One region of the Streptomyces sp. NBC_01429 genome, then DNA from elsewhere that is predicted to be linked to it. Evidence: riboswitches for the same ligand, from Rfam matches in the RefSeq annotation. Region 1 holds a riboswitch; each other region holds the start of a gene.
The links. A riboswitch is a leader RNA that binds a small molecule or an ion and turns the genes downstream of it on or off. The one in region 1 is predicted to bind S-adenosylmethionine.
Positions count from the first base shown of each region.

Region 2: another riboswitch for S-adenosylmethionine. It lies ahead of OG627_RS26165 (aminotransferase class V-fold PLP-dependent enzyme); the one in region 1 lies ahead of OG627_RS35630 (putative leader peptide).
Region 3: another riboswitch for S-adenosylmethionine. It lies ahead of OG627_RS35415 (putative leader peptide); the one in region 1 lies ahead of OG627_RS35630 (putative leader peptide).
Region 4: another riboswitch for S-adenosylmethionine. It lies ahead of OG627_RS27420 (ABC transporter substrate-binding protein); the one in region 1 lies ahead of OG627_RS35630 (putative leader peptide).

Region 1 covers NZ_CP109599.1:7,991,359-7,995,941, reverse strand. Annotated here, with positions in the region: gene OG627_RS34915 (DJ-1/PfpI family protein) at 1-653, opposite strand, end outside; gene OG627_RS34910 (GlxA family transcriptional regulator) at 863-1,801, shown strand; partial or broken gene OG627_RS34905 (sulfite oxidase) at 1,820-2,170, opposite strand; partial or broken gene OG627_RS34900 (amino acid ABC transporter permease) at 2,577-2,828, opposite strand; SAM riboswitch class IV at 3,303-3,446, shown strand; gene OG627_RS35630 (putative leader peptide) at 3,483-3,548, shown strand; gene OG627_RS34895 (glutathione S-transferase C-terminal domain-containing protein) at 3,660-4,442, shown strand.
Region 2 covers NZ_CP109599.1:5,946,239-5,950,821, forward strand. Annotated here, with positions in the region: gene qcrA (cytochrome bc1 complex Rieske iron-sulfur subunit) at 1-364, shown strand, start outside; gene qcrB (cytochrome bc1 complex cytochrome b subunit) at 361-1,995, shown strand; gene trpD (anthranilate phosphoribosyltransferase) at 2,212-3,276, shown strand; SAM riboswitch class IV at 3,381-3,498, shown strand; gene OG627_RS26165 (aminotransferase class V-fold PLP-dependent enzyme) at 3,703-4,583, shown strand, end outside.
Region 3 covers NZ_CP109599.1:448,669-453,251, forward strand. Annotated here, with positions in the region: gene OG627_RS02055 (NtaA/DmoA family FMN-dependent monooxygenase) at 1-1,217, opposite strand, end outside; gene OG627_RS02060 (LLM class flavin-dependent oxidoreductase) at 1,237-2,463, opposite strand; gene OG627_RS35415 (putative leader peptide) at 2,538-2,657, opposite strand; SAM riboswitch class IV at 2,704-2,817, opposite strand; gene OG627_RS02065 (class II aldolase/adducin family protein) at 3,083-3,742, opposite strand; gene otnK (3-oxo-tetronate kinase) at 3,739-4,583, opposite strand, start outside.
Region 4 covers NZ_CP109599.1:6,231,337-6,235,919, forward strand. Annotated here, with positions in the region: gene OG627_RS27405 (ABC transporter permease) at 1-57, opposite strand, end outside; gene OG627_RS27410 (ABC transporter permease) at 50-985, opposite strand; gene OG627_RS27415 (ABC transporter ATP-binding protein) at 982-2,148, opposite strand; gene OG627_RS27420 (ABC transporter substrate-binding protein) at 2,163-3,311, opposite strand; SAM riboswitch class IV at 3,487-3,608, opposite strand; gene OG627_RS27425 (penicillin-binding transpeptidase domain-containing protein) at 3,723-4,583, opposite strand, start outside.

The DNA.
Region 1 (4,583 bases):
ACGGTGCCGCGGCGCTCGTGGGCGAAGAGTTCCTCGACGGCGTGGGCGATCCGTGGGCCGGCCTCGCGCTCCAGGAGGTACAGACCCAGGTCGAGCCCGGAGGTGACACCGGCGCCGGTGACGAGGTCCCCGTCGTCGACGACGCGGGCACGCACGGCGTGGGCGCCGGTGGCGTCGAGCATGTCCAGTCCCCTGTGGTGGGTGGTGGCGTGGCGGCCTTCCAGCAGGCCGGCCATGGCCAGGACGAGCGAACCGCCGCACACCGCGCCGACGGTCACGTCGGGGCTGTCCATCGCCGCCTTCAGCAGTGCGGGAAGCTCGGTGGTCAGAGTGCGGCCCAGCAGCACGGGGATGAATTCGTCCTGTTGCGGCTCCCCCGCACCGGCGTCGTGGTCGGGGACCTCGCCGGGCTCTCCGACGCGTCCCGAGGCCCCGGGTACCAGGACCAGGCCCCCTCGTGCGGGTTCGAGGGCGGCCGTGGCGCGCAGCGCCAGACCCCCGGTGCCACTGACCACCTCGCGCGGCCCTTCGGCGGAGACGAGCTCCACGCTCACCAGGCCGCCGGAGGCGGTACCTCCCGCGTACAGCACTTCGTACGGCGCGATGACGTCGAGCGGGTCGAAACCGTCGAACAGGACGATCTGGGCGTGCATGGGAAGGGGCCTCCAGGTACGGCCGGCCCGGTCGGCGCCGGGTTCGCTCACGACGCTAACCGGCCGCCACCCTGCCTCCCAGAGGCATTACCGACACCTTCCAACGGGAAAACGCCATGTCCGGGACTGCCCGTCCGACCAGGGAAAATCGCGGATTCCCGGCCCCGGAACCCCGTGACCGTTTCCCGGTGGACAGGTACGTTCCAGTCATGCATACCGTCGCCGTCCTGGCGCTGGACCAGGTCATTCCGTTCGACCTCTCCACCCCGATCGAGGTCTTCACCCGTACCCGTCTCCCGGACGGCCGCCCCGGCTACCAGATCCGCGTGTGCGCCGAGCAGACCGAGACCGACGCGGGCGCCTTCACCCTTCGCGCGCCCTGGGGACTGGAGGGGCTCGACGGCGCGGACACGATCATCGTGCCCGGTACCGCCAGCCCCGCCGCACCGCTCAGCACCGCGGTCCGCGACGCGCTGCGGGACGCCGCCCAGGCAGGCACGCGCATCGCCTCCATCTGCTCGGGCACTTTCCCCCTGGCCGCCACCGGGCTCCTGGACGGCCTGCGCGCCACCACCCACTGGATCGCGGCCGACCTTCTCGCCGGCCTCTTCCCGGACGTCGCGGTCGACCCGGACGTCCTCTACGTCGACAACGGCCAGATCCTCACCTCGGCCGGCGCCGCCGCCGGACTTGACCTGTGCCTGCACATGATCCGCAAGGACTACGGCTCGGCGGTCGCCGCCGACGCCGCCCGGCTGTCCGTGATGCCCCTGGAACGCGAGGGCGGGCAGGCGCAGTTCATCGTCCACGACTACGCGCCCACCCCTCGGGGCGGCACCCTCGAACCCCTCCTCGCCTGGCTCCAGGACAATCTCGGTGCCGACCTCACCCTCGCGGACATCGCCGCCCACGCCGGAACGAGTACCCGAACGCTGATACGCCGCTTCCGGGAACAGACCGGTACCACCCCTCTCCAGTGGCTCCACCGCGCCCGCGTCCGCCAGGCCCAACACCTGCTGGAATCCACCCACCACACCGTCGAACGGATCGGGGCCCAGGTCGGCTTCGGCTCACCCACCGCCTTTCGCGACCGATTCAAGAAGACGACCGGTGTCAGTCCGCACAGCTACCGCCGCGCGTTCAGCTGACGCCCCAACCTGCGCCGGGACCATGAGCCGCCAGTCGGCCGCGTCCAGGCGCGGGGTCGAGGTGTGGTTGCGCACGAAGAACCGGTCCACCGGCGTGTGGAATCCCGTACCGCGCAGCGCGGTCCAGTTGGTCTCGGCGTTGGTGCCCCGGATCGTGAACAGCTCCGGCGGCAGCGGCTTGACGATCCCGGAGCCGGGCGCGGGGGTGTCCGCCGCCGCGCGGTCGGGCCGGCCGGTCAGCCTCGTCAGCACGCCCGCAGCGGCGGCCAGCCGCAGCAGATCGCGCCGGGACACCCCCTCGGCTCTGGCCTCACCGGCCAGCCATTGGCGCAGGCGGCGTCGGTCGTACGTGGACTCGTCGGTGCGCATGGGCGGCTGCTCCCTGGAGAGTGGGGGGACAGAACGGAGCCCGCCACCGGTGCCGTACGGAGGTATGTACGGGCACGGTCGGCGGCCGGAACCGCGGGGCGGTGGGCCAAGGCCGGCGGGAGGTGGGCGATCGGGTGATCCGCCCGGTCGGCGGGGCGCGCGGGACGCGGGGCGAGCGGATCGGCTCGTCGCCGAACCGAAGCTCATCGGGTCAACGGGTCAGCAGGTCAACAACAACAGCGGTCGTACGGCACAAGGCGGCACGCGGCGGAGGATCGGCTGTCGGCGACCACGTACCGATCGTAGGTCAGGGCGGGCCGCCACGTCAGCCGTACGGGCATCGCGCGGCGGCCCGGTTCCTCCGTCGGGGCCGGGGCCGAGGCGGGCGTCAGTCCTTCCGCTCGGTGAGCGGGCCGTCGAGGATCGTCGGGCGCAGGAACCAGTACGGGAACCGGTCCCAGGGGTTGGTCACCAGTCCGTGGGCGATCCGGGCGAGCAGCACGAACGCGAGCACGACGACCGTGCTGATCCCACGACCGGGGCGCCGGAACGGAAGGGCTCGCCGCGCCCCCGGGAAGCTCGGCGCGGCGGGGCGGGAAATGGTCAAGGCGGGCGGTACCGGCCCGGAGGACGCGGCGATGCCGGGAGATTCACTCATGGGGGGCTCCAGCGGATTCGGACGCCCCGGACCGCGGCGGGCTGCGGCACCGCGCCGAGCGGAAACGGATCAGCACGAGGTGACGCACAAGTACCCGCGGGACACGGGACGGGGGCGGGGACGGAGATGGCGCGACAGAGGGCACACCGCGACAGCGGTGGTCGTCAAAGACTCGGAGAGCCGTCAGCCTCGACAGAGGGCGCGACAAGCGGCCGCGCACGGCGTGCCGTTGACGCGCAGCGGGGCGACGGAGTGGTCCGCGCGCGGCAGGACGCGGCCGGGGCGCCGCCGTGCGGCCGTCCCGTCAGCTGCGTACATCGCTGTCACCATCACTTCTCCGGCCCCCGGGGCCCTCGCTGTGCGCCGCACGTTAGGCATGTCCCGAAAAGGAAGTCAATGCGAGTGACCATCAGGTGAGACCGCACGCTCGGCTTTCTTGACGCCGTCACGCAGTGCACCGAGACTGATGTGGACGGTCACGATTGTCAGCGCCACGGCGCGGGTACGCCCGCTCATGTGGTCATCGGCCCCGGCCCGCCGACAGGCAACCCTTCCACCGCGACGGGGTGCTCCGGGTGACGACCAGGTCCCGCCGGCGCGGCGGGGCAAGCGTGGTCTCGCGTCTCGCGGGCCCCGGAGGTAAGACGGGTGGCAATGCCCAGGAACGGCTTGACGAGGCGCCTGCACATCGATCTGTTGCGTGTCTCCAGCGCTTACTGATCCGTCGGCGGTCCGTGCGATCCGGACCGTGCGGAAGAGCGCAGTCGCTCCGCATTCGGCCGCTGGTGCCCACAAGGCGGCGGTGGCCTCCTCGTTCCCCAAGGGAGAGTCATGCCCGAGACAGCTATGCGCATCTCCAGCACAGCCACGTCCGTCGGCTGTCACCAGAGTCCGTTCCCCTCGGGGCTCCGCCCCAGGACGACCACGGGGTCCCCCCGTCCGCACCGCGTCCACAGCCGGATCGGCGTCGGCCTGGCCGGCGGCTTCTACCCGGCACCGCACCGCTATGACCTCTATCTGTCGGCGAGTTGTCCCCGTTCGCTGCGCATCTCGATCACCCTCGACCTGCTCGGCCTCAAGGGCTCGGTCGCCACGACGCTCCTGACCCATCCCGCCGGGACGCCGGACGGCTTCGCCTCACTGCGCAACGCGTACGAGGCCACGGTGCACCATTACGACGGGCCGCTGACGGTGCCCGCGCTGCGCGACCGCTGGAGCGGACGCATCGTCAGTGACCACACCCCCGACATCCTCCGCGGCCTGGCGGGCCTGCTCTCCGGCCACGACGGTGCCCGCTCCTCCGACCTCAACCCGCCGGTTCTCGCCTCCGACATCGACGCCCTCCGCGACCTGCTGGACCGGGACGTCACCCCGGCCGCGCAGCCTTCGGGACGATCGGCGGCGCTTCAGCTGCTGGACCGTCACCTCGCCTGCCGCCCGTACGCGCTGGGCGAGGAGCTGACGGCCGCGGACGTGGACCTGTGGGTGGCGCTCGTCCATCTCGGCCCGGGCAACACTCTCCGTCCGTACCCCCTGCTCCGGGACTACGTACGTCGCCTCGGCGAGCACCCCGCCTTCCGGGGCAGGGCCGACGCGGCGCCCGACGCGGCCTGAGTCCCCGGGGTCAGGTGCCCGTCCCGAGCGTGGGCGACGGGCCCTGGTCCCCTTCCTCCGGCGAACCGGCGGGAGTTCCTCCGGTGGACCGGCGGGAGCGCCGTCGCGCTGACGCTGTGCGGCCCGGTCCCGCCCGCCCGG
Region 2 (4,583 bases), 2.0 Mb from region 1:
CTCGGAGCACGACGAGAACTTCCAGAGCGAGATCGCCAAGGCAGCCCTGATGATCATCCGGATCCAGCCGGACGAGATCAAGGACAAGCGCGAGCTGGAATGGTCCCACCAGGGGATCGTGGCCTTCTCGAAGATCTGCACCCACGTCGGCTGCCCGATCAGCCTGTACGAGCAGCAGACGCACCACGCGCTCTGCCCGTGCCACCAGTCCACCTTCGATCTCTCCGACGGCGCCCGCGTCATCTTCGGCCCGGCCGGTCACCCGCTTCCGCAGCTGCGGATCGGCGTGAACGCGGACGGGAACCTTGAGGCGCTCGGCGACTTCGACGAGCCCGTCGGCCCTGCCTTCTGGGAGCGCGGATGAGTACCACGACCGCTACAGACGAGAAAAGCCGCAAGGCGCCCGCCGGTGAGCGGGTCGCCGACTGGGCGGACGGCCGGCTGGGGATCTACTCCCTCGCCAAGGCCAACATGCGGAAGATCTTCCCGGACCACTGGTCCTTCATGCTCGGGGAGATCTGCCTCTACAGCTTCATCATCATCATCCTCACGGGTGTGTATCTGACGCTGTTCTTCCACCCGTCGATGAACGAGGTGGAGTACCACGGCAGTTACGTCCCGCTCCAGGGCGTGCTGATGTCCGAGGCGTACGCCTCGACGCTGGACATCAGCTTCGACATCCGCGGTGGTCTGCTGATCCGGCAGATCCACCACTGGGCCGCGCTGATCTTCCTCGCGGCGATGATGGTCCACATGATGCGCGTCTTCTTCACGGGCGCGTTCCGCAAGCCGCGCGAGATCAACTGGCTGTTCGGCTTCCTGTTGTTCGTGCTGGGCATGTTCACCGGGTTCACCGGTTACTCGCTCCCCGACGACCTGCTATCGGGTACGGGTGTGCGCTTCACCCAGGGCGCGATCCTGTCCGTACCGATCGTCGGCACGTACATCTCGATGTTCCTGTTCGGCGGCGAGTTCCCCGGCGGCGACTTCGTGGCCCGGTTCTACTCGGTCCACATCCTGCTGCTGCCCGGCATCATGCTCGGGCTGGTCGTGGCCCACCTGATCCTGGTCTTCTACCACAAGCACACCCAGTTCGCGGGCCCCGGCCGGACGAACAACAACGTCGTGGGCATGCCGCTGCTGCCGATCTACATGGCGAAGGCCGGTGGATTCTTCTTCCTGGTCTTCGGCCTGATCACGCTGGTCGCCGCGATCGCCACGATCAACCCGATCTGGGCGCTCGGCCCCTACCGGCCCGACCAGGTGTCCACCGGCGCCCAGCCCGACTGGTACATGGGCTTCTCCGAGGGGCTCGTCCGTGTGATGCCCGGCTGGGAGATCAACGCCTGGGGACATACCCTCGTGCTGGGTGTCTTCGTTCCGCTGATGATCTTCCCGTTGGTCCTGGTCGCGATCGCGGTCTATCCGTTCATCGAGTCCTGGGTCACCGGGGACAAGCGCGAGCACCACATCCTGGACCGCCCGCGCAACGTGCCGACCCGTACCGCGTTCGGTGTGGCGTGGCTGACCTGGTACTTCGTCCTGCTGATCGGCGGCGGGAACGACATCTGGGCGACCCACTTCCACCTGTCGATCAACACGATCACCTGGTTCGTCCGCGTCGCGTTCTTCGTGGCGCCGGTCGTCGCCTTCATCATCACCAAGCGGATCTGTATCGGTCTGCAGCGGCGCGACGCGGAGAAGGTCCTGCACGGACGCGAGTCCGGTGTCATCAAGCGGCTGCCGCACGGTGAGTTCATCGAGGTCCACGCACCGCTCGACCCGGCGGCGCTGCACAAGCTCACCGCGCACGAGCAGTACACGCCCGCCGAGATCGGCCCGACGGTCGACGAGAACGGTGTGGAGCGCAAGGTGTCGCCCGTCGAGAAGCTCAGGGTCAAGCTGAGCAAGGGCTACTACGGCGAGGGAAACCAGCTGCCGAAGCCCACGGCGGAGGAGTACAAGGAGATCCAGAGCGGCCACGGCCACCACTGATCCCACCCGGCCTCACCGAGGTCGCCACCACCGAGGGCCCCGGCCCGGTCTCCCCGCGAGGGGGGCCGGCCGGGGCCCTCGGCGTTCCCGGTCCCCGTCCGGCACGCGGCCTGTCCGCAGTGCGGTCGGTCGTCCGCCGGGCAGGGCGTACGCCGATAGGCTGCTACCGGACCCCCAGGGGGTCCGCGTACCCGTCCCGGACCCCAGGAGCGAGCGATGAGCGCTGTTACCCCCGTCGGAGGCGACACCGTGTCGGCCCGCACCTGGCCGGTCGTCCTGGACACGCTGCTCAACGGCACCGACCAGAGCGCCGACGCCACCGCCTGGGCGATGGACCGGATCATGAGCGGCGCGGCCACCGACGCGCAGATCGCCGGATTCGCGGTGGCACTGCGGGCCAAGGGCGAGACCGTCGAGGAGATCAGCGGCCTCGTCCGGGCGATGTACGAGCACGCCAGGGTCATCGAGGTGCCCGGCAGGACCGTCGACATCGTCGGCACCGGCGGCGACGGCGCCAAGACCGTCAACATCTCCACCATGTCCTCGATCGTGGTCGCCGGCACCGGTGCCAAGGTCGTCAAGCACGGCAGCCGGGCCGCGTCCTCGGCGAGCGGCGCCTCCGACGTGCTGGGGAAGCTCGGCGTCAATCTGGAGCTGTCCCCGGAGCGGGTCGCCCAGGTCGCGGAGGAGGCGGGCATCACCTTCTGCTTCGCGGTGAAGTTCCACCCCGCGCTGCGTCAGGTGGCCGCCGCGCGCGGCGAGCTGGGGATCCGCACGGTCTTCAACTTCCTGGGGCCGCTCACCAACCCCGCGAAGGTACGGGCCCAGGCGACCGGTGTCGCCGACGCCCGGATGGCGCCCATCATGGCGGGCGTGCTCGCCGAGCGCGGTTCGTCCGCGCTGGTCTTCCGGGGCGACGACGGGCTCGACGAGCTGACCACCACCGCGACCTCCCGGATCTGGGTCGTCCGGGACGGAAGCGTCACCGAGCAGCCCTTCGACCCGCGCGACGTCGGCCTGTCCCTGGTGCCGGTCGAGGCGCTGCGCGGCGCGGACGCCTCGTACAACGCGGACGTGGCCCGCAGACTGCTGGCCGGCGAGACCGGTCCCGTACGGGACGCCGTCCTGCTCAACTCGGCGGCGGCGCTGGTGGCGCTGGACCCGACGGACGACCCGCTGGAGCTTCAGCTGGCGGCGGGGATCGCGCGGGCTGCGGAGTCGATCGACTCGGGCGCGGCGGGGCGTTCGCTGGCGCGCTGGGTCGAGGCGAGCAACGCCTGACGGCGAGCGGGTGGGACGGGGCGGGTGCCGGTCGGCACCCGCCCCGTCCCGTATCGCGGACATCTGTTGGGCGGTGCGGCACGCTGTGCCATACTTTCGGCCAAGGTCATGAGTGACAGCGATTTAGGCCCCGGCTCGCTGTCCGGCAACCCTCCGTCCGTGGCGGGGTGCCCCGGGTGAAGACCAGGCCGTAGGCAGCGAGGTCTGCGGCAAGCGCGGACCCCTCGCACCTTTGGGGTCCTGGTCCTCAAGGGAGCAGTCTCGTGAGCAAGCGAATGCGTTAGGGCTTCTACGCCCCCTCTTCAACATCCTCCGCACGGTGTTCTCCGTGTGTCGAGGCATTCCCCGCGTGATCGTCACGGCTTTCGCCGTGCCCGCGGGTCCTTGAAGCCGCCTTTCCGCCTTGTCCTGCCGGGAGATACCGCCATGTCCGCATACCCGAACGCCACCGCCACCGCCACGCAGACCGCCCAGCCCTCCGACGACCCCGCCTGTGGCGCGCCGCTGCCGGTGCTCGGACGGGACGTGACCGTGCCGCTCGTCACCGGCGGCGAGGTCGGCTACGCCGCCCTGGACTACGCGGCGAGCGCCCCGGCGCTCCAGCGGGTGTGGGACGACGTCGCCGCGTACGCCCCGTACTACGGCAGTGTCCACCGGGGCGCCGGTTACCTCTCGCAGCTGTCCACGGACCTCTTCGAGAACAGCCGCCGCACGGTCGCCGACTTCCTCGGCTGCCGCCCGGACGACCAGGTGGTCTTCACCCGCTCGACCACGGATTCGCTGAACCTGCTGGCGGCGGCCCTTCCCGAGGAGTGCGAGGTGTTCGTCTTCGAGACGGAGCACCACGCCTCGCTGCTGCCCTGGCGGGACGCCCGGGTGAGCTACCTGGACGCCCCCCGCACCCCGGCCGCCGCCGTCGCCACCCTGGAGCGCGCGCTCGCCTCGCGCGACTCCCGGGGACCGGCGCTGGTCTGTGTCACGGGCGCGTCCAATGTGACGGGTGAGCTGTGGCCCGTGCGGGAGCTGGCCGCCGCCGCGCACCGGCACGGCGCCCGGATCGTGCTCGACGCCGCGCAGCTCGTACCGCACCACGCCGTGGACATCGCCGAGCTGGACGTGGACTGGATCGCCTTCTCCGGGCACAAGCTGTACGCGCCGTTCGGCTCCGGGGTGCTCGCCGGCCGGGCCGACTGGCTCCAGGACGCCGAGCCGTACCTCGCGGGCGGCGGCGCCAGCCGCAAGGTGGCGCGCCGCGCCGACGGCGGCGTGGAGGTCGAGTGGCACGCCACGGCGGCCCGCCACGAGGC
Region 3 (4,583 bases), 7.5 Mb from region 1:
TGCGGGACGAGGATGAAGCCGTCGCTGACATCGGCCTGGACGAAGTCGTTGACGGCCCGGGCGACCGTGGCCGGGGCGCCGACGAATGCCTGCCGGCTGCCGGTCTCGATGACCAGGTCCCGGATCGACCAGTTGTTGGCGGCGGCGCGCTCCCGCCACTCGCGGGCGGTGGCCAGCGGGTCGCGGTACATCCGTACCTGGGCGCGGCCGCGGGCGATGCTGTGCCGGCCGAGGTCCGGGTCGATGTCGGGGAGCGGGCCGTCCGGGTCGTATCCGGAGAGGTCGCGGTTCCAGACGAACTCCAGGTGTTTGATCGCCGTGGCACCGCTGACCTGCTGCCCGCGTATCTCGCGGGCCGCCTCCTGGGCCTCGGCGTCCGTGTCGCCGAGGACGAAGGTCGCGGCGGGCAGGATCAGCAGCTGGTCGTGGGCGCGGCCGTGGCGCGCCAGGCGGTTCTTGACGTCCGTGTAGAACGCCTGGCCCTCCGTGAGCGTGCTGTACCGGCTGAAGATCGCGTCGGCGCCGGCGGCGGCGAACTCCCTTCCTTCCTCGGAGTCGCCGGCCTGGAAGATCACGGGGCGGCCCTGCGGGCTGCGCGGGACGTTGAACTGCCCCTCGATGTCGAAGTGCTGCCCCTTGTGCACGAAGGCTCCGGCGCGGGCGTCCCGGAGGAAGGCGCCGGTCCCCGGGTCGGAGACGATCTCGTCGCCGCGCCACGAGTCGAACAGCTCGTTCGCGGTGGACAGGAACTCCTGGGCGCGGGAGTAGCGCTCCTCCTGCGGGAGGTAGCCGCCGCGGCGGAAGTTCTCGCCGGTGAAGGCGTCCCAGGAGGTGACGACGTTCCAGGCGGCGCGGCCGTCCGAGAGGTGGTCGAGGCTGGCGAACTGGCGGGCCACCTCGTAGGGCTCGTTGAAGGTGGAGTTGATGGTGCCGGCCAGGCCGAGGCGTTCGGTCACGGCGGCGAGGGCGGACAGCACGGTGAAGGTGTCGGGGCGGCCGACCACGTCCAAGTCGTATATCTTTCCGCCCTGTTCGCGAAGGCGCAGCCCTTCGGCGAGGAACAGGAAGTCGAATTTGGCGCGTTCGGCGGTCTTCGCGAAGTGCGCGAAGGAGCTGAACTCGATGTGGCTGCCGGCCTCGGGGTCGCTCCACACGGTGGTGTTGTTGACGCCGGGGAAGTGGGCCGCGAGATGTATCTGCTTGAGCGGCTTGCTCATGATCGGTGTTCCCTCCGGCTCAGGCGGTGGCGTAGCGGTTGGCGGGGCGGGGCAGTCCGAGCAGCCCGCGCAGGGTGACGGCTTCGTAGGTGTGCCGGAAGGCGTCGCGGCGCCGCAGTTCGGGCACCAGACCGCGGGTGATCGCCGGCAGGTCGTGGGCGATCACGGCGGGGCGCAGCCGGAAGCCGGAGAGTCCGGCGCGCTGCCATTCCAGGAGCAGGTCGGCCAGTTGTGCCGGTGTGCCCGTGAACACCTTCGCGTCGCTGGTGAAGGGCTGTCCCGCGAGACCGTCCAGCCGGTCCCGGCGGGCCGCCGCCGCGGCGGGGTCGTCGTCGAGGAAGACCACCAGATCGCCGAAGATGTGCAGGGGCTCCTCGGCCCGTGCCGTCCCGGCCCGTTCGGTACGTATCTCGTCGACGATGCCGCGGGCCTGGCCGGCGTCGTGCGGGGTGACGTAGCCGAGGTCGGTGGAGCCCGCGATCAGCCGGTACGGCACACTCTCGTGTCCCAGCGCGGTGACGAGGGGCTGGCCCTGCGGCGGGCGGGGGGTGATGGAGGGGCCCTTGACGCTGAAGTGCCGCCCCTCGAAGTCGATGTAGTGGAGCTTGTCGCGGTCGATGAAGCGGCCGGTGGGGACGGACCTGATCTCGGCGTCGTCCTCCCAGCTGTCCCAGAGGCGGCGCACCACCTCGACGTAGTCGGCGGCCTCGTCGAAGAGTTCGGCGATCGCTTCCCGCGCCCGCGGTGTGTACGTCCCGCCGAAGCGGATGGGCGGGATCGTGCGGCGGCCGAAGTGCGCCGCCTCGTTCTGCCGCCCCGACACCTGGACCCGCAGGCCCGCGCGGCCGGAGCTCACATAGTCCAGGGTGGCGATCGCCTTGGAGAGGTGGAACGGCTCGGTGTGCGTGGCGACCACGGTCGGTACGATCCCGATGTGCCGGGTCAGCGGGGCGACGCGCGCGGCGATGAGTACCGCGTCCAGCCGCCCGCGCACCTGGTCGGTGCGCCCGTCGGGTTCCGTGAGGTCCGAGGACTGGAGTCCGAGTCCGTCCTCGATCGTCACGAAGTCGAGCAGGCCGCGCTCGGCCTCGGCGATGAGGTCGGCCCAGTAGGCGGCGGTGAACAGGTCCCGGGACCGGGCTCCCGGCTCGCGCCAGGCGGCCGGGTGCCATCCCGCGCCGTCGAGGGCGACGGCGAGGTGGAGCGCGGAGGACGGGGAAAAGGGCAGCGAAGAAGACGAGGACACGGAAGTGTGCCTTCCTGATCGACCGTGGGAGAGCGCCGTCCCTCATCGGGAGGGGCGGGTGGCGGCGAAACAGGTCAGGAACAACAGAGCGCGCCGGCCACACGCTGGAGGTCGATATGGGGCCGGGAGTAAAGGTGCACGCGACGTCGCGGGGCCAGGACCCTGGCGGGCAGCGGGGCGATGGGTGACACCATGTCCGCCTCCGCCCCTTCCGTCTCCGGCGGGCCCCAGGGCCTCGCCGTCTCGCGCTTGCGGAACCCGGACGGGCTCCGCCCGGTCGTCACCTGGAGCACCCCACCGCGGTGGGAGGGTTGCCGGTCAGCAAGCCAGGGCTTCACGCTGACACTCATGACCTGACCCGAACGTTACGCGGGCCACCTGCCCCGCGCAATGCCCGGATTCCGGGGTCGTGTTCACGTCGCCAGGATCTGAAGCAACACGACCGCGCCATCTGTTCCCGCTTGGCCGTCGGAGTTTTCGGCCGCCGGATTTTTCGGCCCCGGGCGCGGCGCTGGGGGCCGGACCGAGACTGCCGCCGGGGCGGAACGGCGCGCGCCCAGGACCGTACGACGGCCGGATCGCCGTCCTCCCGGGCCGCCACCGTTCCGCGCCCGCCGCCTCAGTCCACCGCGCCCTCCCAGGTGCTGCCGTACCGGTGGGCGAGGGCCGTCGCCTCCTCGGTGGTGAGGAGACGGGGGGCCGTGTCCTTGAGGAGGAGGGTGAGCCGTGCGACCTCCTCCAGTTCGACGGCGGCGTCCACGGCCCGCGCGAGGGTGTCACCGGCGGTGATGGGGCCGTGGTTCTGGAGGAGGGCGGCGTGGAAGGGGAAGCCCAGCTCCTCCAGCCGGCGCGCCTGGTCCAGGTCGCCGGGGGCCGCGTACGGGATCAGCGGGGTCTGGCCCACGCGCATGACGAAGTACGGGGTGAGGGGCGCCAGCGCGCTGCGGCGGGACCAGGCCGGCAGGCAGGAGCAGGCCGCGGCGTGGGCGCTGTGCAGATGGACGACGGCGCGGGTGGCGGGGTCGCGCCGGTAGAAGGCCCGGTGGAGGGGGAACTCCTTGGACGGTGGCGGCCCCGCCGTATGGCCTTCGTGCAGGGGCGCCCGGGCGTCCAGCACGGCCAGCCGCTCGGGGTCCAGCGCTTCGAGTCGGGACCCGGTGGGGGTCATGTATATGCGGTCGCCGACGCGCACACTGAGGTTGCCGGACGCTCCCGGGCTCAGTCCGGCGTCCGACAACGCGCGTCCGGCGGCGACGAGTTCGCTGCGGGGGTCGCTCATCCCAGTTCCTCCCAGGCGCTCGTGAACAGGGACTGCCCGCCGAAGTTCCCCGACTTCAGCGCGAGGTTGTACGAGGCTCCGTCCGGAGCCGAGCCCAGCGCCCACGAGACTCCGGGCGCGAGGGCCGGGCCGAGTTCGAGGCGGCGCACGCCCAGGGCGCGCACCACACTGCCCGAGGTCTCGCCGCCCGCCACGACGAACTGCCGGGCGCCCGCCCCGGCGAAGGCCGTGGCGCAGTCGGCGAGTGCCTCCTCCACCAGCTCGGCGGCGGGGCGCAGCCCCTCGGGCGTGTGCCGCTCGACGTCCGACAGCGAGCCGACGGCGTAGACGAGGACCGGCACGCCGGGCGCCGCGGACCAGTTGGTACGGGCCCAGTCGGTCAGCCGGGCGACCTCGGCCGCCGGGTCGGCGCGCAGGGCGGCCAGATCGAGCCGGCGGCTGGGCAGGGCCGAGCGGGCGGCGTCGGTCTGGGCGCGGGTGGCCGCCGAGGCGCTGCCGGCCAGCACCACGCGGTGTCCGGGGATCACGGGCATGGCTCCGGCGGCCGGGGCGCCGCGCGACGGCAGTCCGAGGGCGAGCCCGGAACCGCCGGTGACGAGCGGGTGGTGTGCGGTGGCCGCGGCGATCCGGGTGAGGTCCTCGGTGTCGATGGCGTCGACCACCACGTAGCGCCGCCCGTCGCCCGCCTCGGCGTCCAGGGCCGCCCGCAGCGCGCGCGGATCGCCGCGGACCACGTCCAGGCCGACGGCGGAGACGGGGTGCGTGGTCTGCGGGGAGAGCAGCCTGACCAGGCTGGAGTCGGTCATCGGGGTCAGCGGGTGGTGGCGCATGGGGCTGTCAC
Region 4 (4,583 bases), 1.8 Mb from region 1:
GGCGGCGATCCGCCCGGCACGGCGCAGAGCGCGCGGGGCACGCGAGGTGTCAGCCATGAAGTCTCCGTTCCCAGAAGCGGAACCCGGTGCCGAGCGCGGAGACGCCCAGCAGGGTGAGCAGCAGCAGGGTGAGGCTGAGCGCCGCCGCCACCGGATAGTCGAAGACGCTGGTGATCTGCGAGTAGACCCGCAGCCCGGCCAGCGGCTGGTTCGCGCCGCCGACCAGCAGCGGCGTGATGTAGATGCCCATGGCCAGCGGGAAGACCACGGTCGCGCCGACCGCGATGCCCGGCAGGCTGAGCGGCACGGTGACCTTCCAGAAGGTACGGACAGGACCGGCGCCCAGGCTCCGCGAGGCGCGGCGCAGATTGTCGTCGATCCCGCCCAGCGCGGTGGTCAGCGGCAGGATCGCGAACGGCAGCATGACGTGGACGATGGAGACGACCACCACGAAATAGCTGGTCAGCAGGCGCGCGGGCTGGTCCAGCAGACCGACCCCGACCAGTACGCGGTTCACCACCCCGTTCGCCGAGAACAGCACGACCCAGCCGTAGCTGCGCACGACGACGCTGGTCAGCAGCGGCGAGACGACCGCCACGAACAGCAGCGTGCGCACCACGCCCTTGCGGGCCCGGGAGAGCGCGTACGCGGCGGGGAAGCCGAGCAGCACACACAGGGCGGTCACCAGCAGGGCGGTGAACAGGCTGTGCCACAGGGCCTCGGAGAAGAACGACTCGGTGAAGACCCTGCGGTACTGCACGAAGGAGTAGCCGTCGAGGGGATAGCCGTTCGCGTCCACCGGGTGCAGGCTGAGCGAGAACACCCGCACCAGCGGCACCACGAACAGGGCCAGCAGGAACACGACGACGGGGGTGACGGGCAGCAGCCCGCGCACGCCGTAGCGCTTGCGGGCGGTCTTCCCGGCGGTCTCGGCGGTGGTCTTGCCCGTGGTCCTGTCGGCGGGGGCGGTCGCGGGCGCGCTCATACGGCCGTCCTCCGCGGCTCGCTGACGTCCCCGGGGACGTCACCGAGCCGGATGACGTCGTCCGGGCCCCAGCCGAACGACACCGCGGCCCCGACGGCCGGCGGCTCCTGCGCCGTACGGGCGTTGAGCGCGACGCCTTCCGCCACGACGATCTGCGCCTGCCACGCCTCGCCGGTGAAGGCCCGGTAGCCGACGATCCCGGAGCCGCGAGCGGCGCTCCCGGCGGGGAACGCGGCCCGGTCCGTCCCCGCGTCCCCGGCGGGGGCCACCACGACCCGCTCGGGCCGTACGGCGAGGGTGACCGGCGCGCCGTCCACCAGCGAGGGCAGACCCGAGTCGAGCCGTGCCGCGCCCACGGTGAGCGTTCCGTCGGAGGCGCCGGTGCCCTCCAGGATGTTGGCCGCGCCGATGAACTCGGCGACGAACCGGGTCGCCGGGGTCCGGTAGACCTCGGTGGGCGAGCCGAGCTGCTCGACCCTGCCGCCGTTCATCACGGCGATCCGGTCGGACAGCGACATGGCCTCCTCCTGGTCGTGCGTGACGAAGACCATCGTGATGCCGAGCCGCTGCTGGAGCTCCCGCAGCTCCACCCGCATCTCGCGGCGCAGCTTGGCGTCCAGGTTCGACAGCGGCTCGTCGAGCAGCAGCACGGCGGGCCGGGTGGCCAGCGCCCGCGCCACGGCGACGCGTTGCTGCTGGCCGCCCGAGAGCTGCTTGGGCCGACGGCCCGCGTACGCCTCCAGACCGACGAGGCGCAGCGCCTCGGCGACCCGCTCGTCCCGCTCGGCGCGCTCCACCCGCCGCACCTTCAGCCCGTACGCGACGTTGTCCGCGACGGTCATGTGCGGGAAGAGCGCGTAGTTCTGGAAGACCAGACCGAGGCCCCGACGGTGGGTCGGGACATCGGTGAGATCCACCCCGTCCAGCGTGATCCGGCCCCCGGTGGGACGCACGAATCCGGCCAGGCTGTTGAGCAGGGTCGTCTTGCCGCAGCCGCTGGGGCCGAGGATCGACAGGAACTCGCCGCGCCGGATGGAGAGCCGGTCGACGTCGAGCACCCGCTGCCCCTCGTACCCGGCGGCGAGATCCTCGATCTCGATGTGCGGGGTGGTCGGGGTGTGCGGCGCCGGCGGTTCGCCGGCCGCTTCACGGTCGCTGGTCACTGTGGGGTTCCCGCTCACTTGAAGATCTGGTTCCAACGCTGCTGCCACTCGTTCAGCTTCGGAGTGGCGGTCTTGTAGTCGACCCAGGTGAACTTCTTGTAGACGTCCTCGCCGTACTTCACCTTGGCCTTGAAGGCGGGGTCGTAGTCGATGGTGTCGTTGCCCGCGCCGTAGAAGGTGCCCTCGGCGAACGGCTTCTGGTGCTCGGCGGAGGAGAGGTAGTCCAGGAACTTGTAGGCCGCGGCCGTGTGCTTCGAGCCCTTCGGCACGTAGTACGAGGTCAGCGCGCCCACCGCGCCGGAGGCGGGGTAGGTGAAGCCGATCGGCTGCCCCTCCTTCTCCATGGCGAAGGCGCGGCCGTCCCAGAACGGGACGATCCAGGCGTCGCCGTTCTGGAGGACCGTGGAGACGCTGCCCGCGTCCGCCGGGTAGGACGAGACGCAGTTCTTCAGCTGGGCGAGCTTCTCGAACCCCTTGTCGACATCGGCGGGGTTGGACAGCTTGCCGCCGTCCTGGGAGACCAGCGCGGAGAAGAACTCCAGGCCCGCGTTGTACGTCAGCGGGGGCAGCGCGACATGACCGCAGAACTTCTTGTCGAAGATGTCGGTCCAGTCCTTGGGCGCCTGCTTGATCTTGTCGGTGCGGTAGAGCAGACCGTTGGAGCCGGTGGTCAGCGGCACGCCGTACGACGATCCGTCGATCGTCGACTGCTGGGTGAGCACCGGGTCGAGCTGCTTCCAGTTGCTGAGATCGCCCGTCTTCAGCGGCTGGAGGAGCTTGCCGCCGACCGCCTGGTGCAGCGAGCCGGGGGTGAGGGCCACGACGTCGAACGGCGCGTTGGAGCCGCCCGCCGCGCGCAGCTTGGTGACCCAGTCGGAGTCGGCGCCGTAGACGAGGTTCACCTTGATGCCGGTGTCCTTCTCGAACGGCTCGACGAAGGACTTCTTGAACAGGTCTCCCCACGCCCCCGCGAACGCGGTGACGGTGATCTGCTCGCCCTTGCCGCCCGAGGACCCGCTGCCGGAGGAGGAGTCGGAGCCGCCGCCCGTGTCGACCCCGCAGCCGGCCACGGCGGTCAGGACGGTGGCGGTGCCGGCCGATGCGAGGGCCAGCAGATAGCCGCGCCCGCGGGCACGTGCGGGGCGGGGCAGGACAGATCTCATGAGGGAGAACTCCTCCGTGCGGTGAGTGAGTACGGCGATTGCCGCGCATGCTGAAGCCGGAACGGGAGCCACGAGGCACGAGGGGTGCGAGTGGTACGGGGGACGCGAGGGGCGGAAAGCGCTGATCGCGATGTCATCCCGTACTCCCGTCATCAGGTCCAGGACCTGGCCGACAGGTCCGCGCTTGCTCCCGGCACATCGGTGTGCGCGTGGAGCCGTGTCATCACCCGGGGCACCCCACCGCAGAAGGAGGGTTGCCGCTCAGCAAGCCGGGGCTTGTCGCTGAGACTCGTGACGACGAAAAAGTAACACTGATTTCGGCCAACCCCAAAGATGACCTGGATCACATGAGGGGTGGTCCAGGTCGACGAGTGGCTGTGCCGGTTGTGTGGAGGAGGTGGGGGGAAGTGGCTATTTCAGGGCCGCCGCCATCATCTTCTGTGCGATGGGCGCGGCCAGTCCGTTGCCGCTGACCTCCGAGCGCGCCGCGCCCGAGTCCTCCACCACGACAGCGACGGCCACCTCCTTGCCGGTGGACGCGTCCTTCGCGTACGAGGTGAACCAGGCGTACGGCGTCCCGTCGTTGTCCACGCCGTGCTGGGCGGTCCCCGTCTTGCCGCCGACCTCGGCCCCGGCGATCCTCGCGTTCGTCCCCGTACCGTCCTCCACCACCGTCACCATCGCGCTGCGCAGTTGCGCGGCCGTGGCCGAGGAGACGATCCGGGTGGTGTCCCCGTCCCGGTACGACCGCAGCGTGCCGCCGCTGCCGTCCACCACCTTCGACACCATGTGCGGCGCCGCCATCAGCCCGTCGTTCGCCAGCGCCGCCGAGACCATCGCCATCTGGAGCGGGGTGGCGGTCACGTCGAACTGGCCGATTCCCGACAGCGCCGTCTGGGCGTCGTCCATGCCGGAGGGGTACACGCTCTGCGAGGCGCGCACCGGCACGTCCTGCTCGGCGTCGTTGAAGCCGAACTTCTCCGCCATCGCCCGGACCTTCGACTGCCCCAGCTGATCGGCCATCTTCGCGAAGACGGTGTTGCAGGAGTAGCGCAGGGCGGTGCGGATGGTGGCGTTCTCGCACGGCGCCGACGTGCTCTCGTTCTCCAGCACGGTCTTCGTGTGGGGCAGGGTGTACGGGTCCGGGCTGTCGGTCCTCTCGTCCACCGACCCGTACAGCCCGTCCTCCAGCGCCGCCGCCGCGACGACCAGCTTGAACGTCGAGCCGGGCGGCAGCGGCTGGCGCAGCGCGCGGTTGACCATCGGCTTGTC